4 regions of the Rugamonas sp. FW305-51 genome follow, and region 3 is predicted to be linked to each of the others. Evidence: predicted binding sites of a transcription regulator. Region 3 holds the regulator's gene; each other region holds the start of a gene.

Region 1 (2,201 bases), on a different contig from region 3:
GACGCGATCCTGCGTCTCCTGGTCGATTTTGACCGCGACAGCACGGCTATTCGAGCTGGACATGGTGCGCTCCAAAACAGGTATAAACGAGTATTGCCAAATCATACTTGTTTCGCCAGCACGGCATTGCCCGGGCAGCCGCGGCAGTGCGCAGCCGTGCTTCCCTGGCCCACGCATGGGCCAGGGAAAAGGGGCGGGACTGGCCGGCGCTTAGTTCAGCGCCGCGGCCGGGCCGAAGAACTCATAGTGGGTTTGCGCTTCCGGCACGCCCAGCTCGCGCAGGGCTTGCTTGACCGTCTTCATGAACGGCGTGGGGCCGAGGAAGTAGGCGTCCACGTCGCGCGTTTCGGGCAGCCACTTGGCCAGCTGGGCACTGTCGATCAGGCCCACGGCGTCCGGCGCCGGATGGGCGTCGTGCGGCTCGGCGTACATGTAGTAGCGGCGCAGGTTGGCGTGCTGCTCCGCCAGCTGGTCCACCTGGTCGCGGAAGGCATGCACGGCGCTGTTGCGGGCGGCGTGGATGAAGTGGATGGGACGGCCCGACTTGACGGCCTTGCCCAGCATGGCCAGGGTGGGGGTGATGCCCACGCCACCGCTGATCAGCACGATGGGGCGCTCGCTGTCGGCCAGCGTGAAGGCGCCCGCCGGCGGGAACAGTTCCACCGTATCGCCTTCCTGCACTTGCTCATGCAGGTAGCCCGACACCTTGCCGCCCGGCTCGCGCTTGACGCTGATCTGGTAGTCGCGGCCATTGCTTTCGGCCGACAGCGAGTACTGGCGGCGCTGTTCGCTGCCATCGACCATGGCGCGGATGCCGATGTACTGGCCCGGCTGGAATTCCATCACGGGCTGGCCGTCGGCCGGCCGCAGCACGAAGGTGGTGATTTCCTTGCTTTCCACCCGCTTGTGCGCCACCACGAAGGCGCGCGCGCCTTCCCAGCCGCCCGGCGCGGCCGCCTGGGCCTGGTAGGCCTGGCCTTCGATGCCGATCAGGATCTCGGCCAGCTGGCCGTAGGCGGCGCCCCACGCTGCCAGCACGGCGTCGGTGGCCGTTTCGGCACCCAGCACTTCGCGGATCGCCTTCAGCAGGCTGGCGCCCACCATGGGGTAGTGTTCGGGCAGGATGCGCAGCGCCACGTGCTTGCTGACGATGGTGTTGACCAGCGGTCCCAGCGCTTCGAGCCGTTCGATGTTCTTGGCATACATGAGGATGCTCGTCGCCAGGGCCCGCTGCTGCTGGCCGCTGTGCTGGTGGGCCTGGTTGAAGTAGGGCAGCACTTCAGGATAGTCCTGGAACAGGGTGCGGTAGAAATGACGGGTCAGCGCTTCGCCCCCTTGTTCGAGGATGGGAACGGTGGCGGTGACGATGGCGCGGTGGGCTGGTGACAGCATGGTGACTCCTTGCAGTTAAACATGCATGTAGTATGCTTGTTTGCCTTGATCCCTGTCAAGAGAATCTGTATTTCATTTACTGCTATTTTTATGCAATATTGACGCACGGAAATGCTCCGCGCGATGGCGGCGATGTGGTTAAATGCATGTTGCGCTGCAATGCGCACGGAACAATTTTCTTGGGTGGTGTGGATGATCTGGTGGCAAAGCTTGAGCGTGTTGGGCAGTCTGGCCGTGACCGGTCCGATCGGCGTTGCCATCGCCGTCTGGCTGCTGGCCGGCAAGTCGTGGCGGCTGACGCTGTCCTGGTGTGTGCTGTTTGGCATCGGCATGGCCCTGGTGGTGCTGACCAAGGTCGCTTTCATCGGCTGGGGCCTGGGGGTGCCGTCGCTGGAGTTCGCCGGTTTCAGCGGCCATGCCATGCGGGCCGCGGCCGTGTTTCCCGTCGCGTTCTACCTGGCGTTCCGGCGCTGGGACGGGCCGCACCGGCAGCTGGCGCTGGCGGCCGGCATCCTGGTGGCGGTGCTGATCGCTGTCGCGCGCGTGTACGTGATGGCCCATTCCGTAGCCGAGGCCGTCACCGGTTGCCTGTTGGGCCTGGCCGTGGCGGCCGTCTTCATCTGGCATGCCAGCACGGAAAACCATATGGCCCTGAGCCGGGTGCTGATGGCCCTGTGCATCCCCGTGCTGCTGGTGGCGCCGCGCGTCGAACCCATGCCGACCGAGCAGTGGATGACGCAGCTGGCCTTGTTTCTGTCGGGCCACGACCGTCCCTACACCCGCAGTCTGTGGCACCGGCCCGGTCCGCG
Region 2 (2,201 bases), on a different contig from region 3:
CCTGCAGCTGCAGCCCGAACTGACGCCCTTGATCTTTGCCCGCTACGTACGCGACAGCCGTCCCTTCTCGCGCGCGCCCGGCATGCACGCGCGGGCGCGCGAACTGGCACAGCAGGCGCAGCAGCTGATCGGCCGGCACGACTTCGAGCACGCCGTGTTCATGGGCCGCATTGGCGCCGGCGCCGCACCCACGGCCCGCTCGCTGCGCCTGCCGCTAGGGGCGCTGATCGTGCCGTCCGCGCCGCAACAGGAGTAAGCCATGCGCGCCATCAAACCAGGGGAGATCGCCTGCTTCCTGTCACTGCTGGGCCTGATCCTGCTGCTGGGCGTGGGCAGCACGGCGCTGCTGCTGGGGCGCTTGCCGCTGGGCGACTTTCGCGGCGTGCTGCTGGTGCTGGCCGGCGTGGTGCTGACCTACCTGTGGGCCTTCCTCGCCTACCGTCTGTTCCTGCTGGCCGTGCCGCTGCGCGAAGGGCCGGTAGCGCCCGGCTCGCGCGACGAATTCGCCGCCAACGTCAACATCCTGTTCTACCTGATGCTGTTCAACTCCCTGATCCGCACCCACTTCCTGCCGGTGCCGCTGCTGCGGCTGGTGTACCTGGCGCTGGGCGCCCGCCTGGGCGCCAACACCTACAGCGCCGGCGTGCTGCTCGACCCGCCCCTGACGCGCATCGGCGCCAACACCATCATCGGCCATGACGCCGTGATCTTCGCCCACGTCATCGAAGGCAGCCGCATGGAATTGAAGAGCGTCACCATCGGCGACGGCGCCACCATCGGCGCCACCGCCGTCGTCATGGCCGGGGCGTGGATCGGGGACGGCGCCATCGTCTCGGCCGGCGCCGTGGTGACCAAGGATACCCGCATCGAAGCGGGCGAAGTGTGGGGCGGGATACCGGCCCGGCGCCTGAAGGGGCCGGCCGGCGCGGCATAGGCCCGCTGGTGGACGGCTGCCGGTTTTCTTTACAGTGGCCGCCGCCAGGGTAGGCGGCCCCATCCAGACTAACGTCCCAAGTCCTTGTTTGGATGGACAAAAATTCCGATGGCAGGGATTTTGCTCAGAACATTACACAAAATCCGGATACGGGTTTTGCGACAAAACAATTGGCCCAACTTTCCCTGGAGGCATACATGAACATCCATCCAACCGCGCTGCCGGGCGCGCTCGCGGCAGCGGCGCTGGCCGCCGCCCTGGCGGCACCGGCCGCCGCCGTAGCCGATCCGCTGATCGGCCTGTCCACTGCCGGCAACGGCATCTACACCACCTATGCCGACCTGTGGACCAACGTCACCGACACCGGCCTGGCCAGCGGCTTCATCCCCGGCCTGACGGTGGGCCCGGGCGGCTCCCTGCCCTACCTGACGGAACTGCGGACCCAGATGGTGATCGGCACCATGACCAACAGCAACATCCCGGCCCTGGTCACCCCGGCCGGGCTGAACAGCACGTTCGAGATCAGCAAGATCGTGCGCTTCCAGGAGCTGGTGGACGCCCAGACCCCCACCACCGCCCACTTCACCCTGCCCGGCAGCCAGTCGGCCGCCATGGATGTGGACCCGGGCCATGCGGGCGTCCAGAACGTGGCCATCTTCTTCGACCAGCTGGGCACCAGCAAGGCCATACCGGGCAATGGCGCCGGCACGGTGGCCTGCTATGGCGCCGGCGTCACGTCGGTGGGCTGCGGCGCCAGCGGCGGCGATCCCGACGGCGACGGCACCCTGATCCTGTCCGGACACCTGGTGTTCCACGACGCCAGCTTCACGGCCAGCGGGCCGGTGGGCACGGGTTCGTTCGACTCCCGCTTCATGATCGATTATGTCAACCCGCTGTTCCTGGACATCACCACCAACAGCATCTTCCTCGACAAGTTCACCGGCACCACCAACGTGCCGTCCTTCTTCACCCCGGACACCATGTGGGACGGTACGGCGCCAGACCCGGGCGGCGTGCCATTCCTGAAGGTGGATTCATCGCAAAGCTTTGCGGCTGTCCCCGAACCGGCGACGCTGACGCTGATGGGTCTGGGCTTCGCCGGCCTGGCGCTCGGCCAGCGCCGCAGGCGGGCCGCCTGAGCAGCTGCCGCAGTGGCGACACGTTTCCCCTTGCATCCGGCAGCCCCTGCCGGATTTTTTTACACTGCCGGGCATTATTCCGCTCCCGTTCTACCAAGCTCAAGCCAAGTCCTTGTTTTTCCTATGAA
Region 3 (2,201 bases):
CGATGGCGGCGTACAGGTCTTGCGACAGGCTCTCCACATACACGGTCTTGCCGGACATGCGCAAATTGATCTCTGCCTTCTGGCGCTTCTCTTTCTCGGTGAGGTTATCTACGGTCAGGATGACAGCAATATCAATCACTTGATCGAAGTGGCGTTTGATGCGCTCCAGCTTGTTCTGCACATATTCGCGAATGGCTGGGGTCACTTCGAGATGATGTCCACTGATGGTGAGATTCATACACACTCCTAAAGATGATGTCGCTTACGGTCAGTGCGCTGCCCTTTCAGGCCGGGCGCGCAGGAACCAGATAACTACAAAGACTTGCGGAGACTGACTGGCGGGATCTTTAATGCTTCGCGATATTTGGCAACAGTTCGTCGCGCAATCACCATGCCTTGTTCTCCCAGCATGTCCGCAATCTTACTGTCGGATAAAGGATTTTTAGGGTCTTCTGCTCCTGTCAATTGCACGATCAGTGCACGTATCGCCGTCGATGATGCTTCTCCCCCCGCTTCGGTGGCGACATGGCTGCCAAAGAAATATTTCAACTCAAACATGCCATGCGGGGTCAGCATATACTTCTGAGTTGTTACCCGAGAAATAGTACTCTCGTGTAGTCCCAGTGTATCAGCAATTTCACGCAACACAAGGGGCCTCATGGCAACGGCGCCGTGCGAGAAAAAATTCTTTTGCCGTTCCACTATGGCTTGCGCCACGCGCAGGATGGTGTCGAAGCGCTGGCGCATGTTCTTGATCAGCCATTTCGCTTCCTGCAGCTGGGCCCCCATGGCGCCCTCGCCCTTGCCCTGCTTGAGCAGGTTGGCGTACATGGCGTTGACCCGCAGGCGCGGCATGACGTCGTTGTTCAAGGTGACCTGCCAGCCGTTGCGGGCCTTCTTGACGATCACGTCCGGCACCACGTAGTCCGACACGTCCGAGGCAAACGCGGCGCCCGGGTGCGGATTGCACTGGCGGATCACGGCCTGCGCTTCGCGCAAGTCCTCGTCGTCGCACTGCATGGCCTTCTTGAGCTTGTTGAAGTCGCGCTGGGCGAACCAGGCCAGGTGCTGTTCCACGATGGCCAGCGCCATGCGGCGCGTCACCAGCGGCACGTGCGGCATGCGCTTGATCTGCAGCGCCAGGCACTCGGAGGCGTTGCGGGCGCCCACGCCCACGGGGTCGAAACTTTGCAATAACGACAAGGCCGTCTGCAGCTCCTCGGGCTCGATGTCCAGTTCTGCCGGCAGGCGGGCCAGGATTTCTTCCAGCGGTTCTTCCAGGTAGCCGTTTTCGTCGAGCGCGTCGATGATGATTTCCACCAGCGCCCGGTCGCGCATTTCCAGCACCGTCACCCGCATCTGCTCCATCAGGTGTTCGCGCAGGGTGCAGTGGTTTGCTTCGAGCTGGGGCCGGGAGTCCTCGTCGTCGGGCGTCTTGCTGCGCCCGGCGTCGCTCCAGTCCATGTCGCCCTCGGGCGCGGCGTCGCCGTCGGCGCCCTCGAACGGCTCGGCCTCGGCCGGCGCGGGCGCATCCTGCTGCTGGCCGGGCGGGCCTTCGGGCGGCGCCTCGGCCGGCGCGCTTTGCTGGCTGATGGCGCCGTCGGCCAGCAGCCGCACGGAATGGTCGAGCGGATCGTCGAGCCGCTCCAGCAGCGGATTGTCGGTCAGCAGCTGTTCCAATTCCTGGTGCAACTCCAGCGTGGACAACTGCAGCAGGCGTATCGATTGCTGCAGTTGCGGGGTCAGCGCGAGGTGCTGCGAAGTGCGCAGTTGCAATGACTGTTTCATGGCTTTACTTACATACCTTACATACGGAAGTGTTCACCCAGATACACGCGACGCACCGATTCGTTGGCGATGATGTCGTCTGGCCGGCCTGACGCCAATACCGTGCCCTGGTTGATGATATACGCGCGGTCGCAGATGCCCAGCGTCTCGCGCACATTGTGATCGGTGATCAGCACGCCGATGCCGCGTTCCTTGAGGAAGCGCACGATGCGCTGGATCTCAATGACGGCGATCGGGTCGACCCCGGCGAATGGTTCGTCGAGCAGCACGAAGCGGGGATTGGTCGCCAGTGCGCGCGCGATTTCGACCCGGCGCCGCTCGCCCCCGGACAGGGACAGCGCCTGGTTCTCGCGCAGCTTCTCGATTTGCAGATCGGCCAGCAGGGTATTGAGCCGTTCATCGATTTCGGCCTT
Region 4 (2,201 bases), on a different contig from region 3:
TGCCAGCACCTCGAATCGGCCCGGCTGCAGGGCCGCGACACTGTGCCGGAGCGAAGAATCGCAGGCCGGCGGGCCGCTGCTGCGCCAGCGCCGCACTGTCACACCTGTTCAGGTTTGGAACAGGTGTGACACATGGCTGGCGCCAGCTGGCGGATCAGCTAGCGGATCACTACCCCCCATGGCAGCTCGCCGACGGCGATGTCGGCCCGTTTGGCGGCGCTGGCCGTGTCGATCGCCGAGACGCTGTTGGAGCGCCCGTTGGCCACATACAAAGTAGCGCCGTCCGCCGTGAGCGCCATGTTCCACGGCCGCTTGCCGACGGCGATGGTATGGATCACGGCATTGCGCGCCGTATCGATCACCATCACGCTGCCGTCGATGCCGTTCGAGACGTAGACCCGCGCCCCGTCCGGGCTGACGGCGATGCCGTTCGAGTTCTTGCCGGCCGCGATCTGCGCCACCGCCTTGCGCTGCTCCATGTCGATCACATAGACCGTGTTGACCAGCTCGCACGCCACGTAGGCCAGGCGGCCGTCGGGCGAAAAGCCCATGCCGCGCGGCCGCCGCCCCACCGCCACCGTGCCCACCTGGCGCCGGGCCGCCACGTCGATCACGTCGACCTGCTCGGCCTCCTCCGCGCTCACCAGCAGCCAGCGCCCGTCCGGGCTGAAGACGGCATGCTCGGGATTCTTGCCTTGCACCTTGATATCGGCGAGCACCTGGCCGTCGGCCGCGCCGATCAGCGTCACGCTGTTGCTCTCCTCGACCGCCACCGCCACCAGCGCGCCGTCGGCCGACGCGCTCACGCCTTCGGGCGACTTGCCCAGGGCAATGCTGCGCACCGTGGCGCCGCTGGCCGCATCGATCACCAGCAGGGCGTTGCTGACGGCGTCGGTGACGTACAGATGGCGCCCGGCCGGGTCGGCGGCGATGCCGCGCGGACGCTTGCCGGCTGCGATCTCGCGCACCACCGTGCCGGTGGCCACATCGATCACGCTGAGACTGGACGATTTCTCGTTCGGCACGTAGGCGAACGGCGCCGCATGCACCTGTGCGCACAGCAGCAACAGGGCGAATAAAGTGGACGTTTTCACGGGATGACCTTTCAACGGGTTGTTATCGGATGCGCGGGTTCGCGCGCGTGCGCGATAACTTATGCAATCGGCGTGCCACGGGCGAATACCCACAATGGCCGTATGGCAAGTAAATTGCTTACATCAGGGGACAGACTTGCCAGTGCGCGCCGCGCCCGGAGCAGGCGTGAACCGTCAACCCGCTTGGAGACAACAACATGAAACACCATCCCTTCCGACTCAACGCCGTGGCCGCGCTGTTCGCGGCCGGCAGCGCGCTGGCGCCGCAGGCCTATGCCGGCGCCGGCGAGGCACCGGACGCCGGCGCCGTGGCCGACGTCGTGGTCATCAGCGGCAGCCGCGCCGGCCACACCAGCTTCGAGCTGCCGGCGGCGCTCGACGTGGTCGACACGGCCCGCCTGCGCGACAGCCAGGCCCGCGTCAATGCCTCGGAAGCGCTGGTGGCGGTGCCCGGCCTGGTGGTGCAGAACCGGCAGAATTATGCGCAGGACCTGCAGATCTCCTCGCGCGGCTTCGGCGCCCGCTCGGCCTTCGGCGTGCGCGGCGTGCATCTGGTGGCCGACGGCATCCCGGCCAGCATGCCGGACGGCCAGGGCCAGGCCGCCACCTTCAATCTCGACATGGCGGACCACATCGAAGTGCTGCGCGGCCCCTTTTCCGCCCTGTATGGCAACCACTCCGGCGGCGTGATCCAGCTCGTCACGCGCGACGGCGAAGGCGCGCCGACGGTCGAAATGAACCTGACCGGCGGCAGCGACGGCGCGCGCAAGGTGGACCTGAACGCGCAGGGCAAGTCCGGCAGCGTAGGCTATGTGCTTGACGCCTCGCGTTTCGACACGGACGGCTACCGCGCCCACAGCGCCGCCCGCCGTGACCAGGCCTACGCCAAGCTGACGCTGGCGCCCATGGCCGGCGCCAGGCTGACCATTGTCGCCAACGGGCTGCGCCAGGACGACACCCAGGACCCGCTGGGCGTGACCTGGGCCACCTTCCAGCGCGATCCGCGTGCCGGCGAAACCGACACCACCGATCCCCTGTCGCCCAAGCGCACCTTTGCGGAACGCTACAACACCCGCAAGAGCATCGACCACCAGCAGGCCGGCGCCG

The links. The regulator sigma-54, encoded in region 3, starts transcription at its own class of promoters, with help from an activator protein. The targets are predictions, from matches to a motif close to TGGCANGNAANCTGCTTT.
Region 1: hmpA (NO-inducible flavohemoprotein) is a predicted target of sigma-54. The motif match lies at 1,471-1,488, and genes of this name have one in related genera.
Region 2: AC3WOS_RS12825 (PEP-CTERM sorting domain-containing protein) is a predicted target of sigma-54. The motif match lies at 1,044-1,061, and genes of this name have one in related genera.
Region 4: AC3WOS_RS27250 (beta-propeller fold lactonase family protein) is a predicted target of sigma-54. The motif match lies at 1,155-1,172, and genes of this name have one in related genera.

The regions. Positions count from the first base shown of each region.
Region 1 is NZ_JBYSZG010000013.1:16,931-19,131, forward strand. Features, by position in the region: gene AC3WOS_RS11305 (CopG family ribbon-helix-helix protein) at 1-63, opposite strand, end outside; gene hmpA (NO-inducible flavohemoprotein) at 211-1,392, opposite strand; gene AC3WOS_RS11315 (phosphatase PAP2 family protein) at 1,552-2,201, shown strand, end outside.
Region 2 is NZ_JBYSZG010000015.1:77,768-79,968, reverse strand. Features, by position in the region: gene AC3WOS_RS12835 (nitroreductase family protein) at 1-256, shown strand, start outside; gene AC3WOS_RS12830 (acyltransferase) at 260-934, shown strand; gene AC3WOS_RS12825 (PEP-CTERM sorting domain-containing protein) at 1,132-2,073, shown strand.
Region 3 is NZ_JBYSZG010000041.1:23,304-25,504, forward strand. Features, by position in the region: gene hpf (ribosome hibernation-promoting factor, HPF/YfiA family) at 1-238, opposite strand, end outside; gene AC3WOS_RS22465 (RNA polymerase factor sigma-54) at 313-1,788, opposite strand; gene lptB (LPS export ABC transporter ATP-binding protein) at 1,806-2,201, opposite strand, start outside.
Region 4 is NZ_JBYSZG010000072.1:5,271-7,471, reverse strand. Features, by position in the region: gene AC3WOS_RS27250 (beta-propeller fold lactonase family protein) at 159-1,094, opposite strand; gene AC3WOS_RS27245 (TonB-dependent receptor family protein) at 1,292-2,201, shown strand, end outside.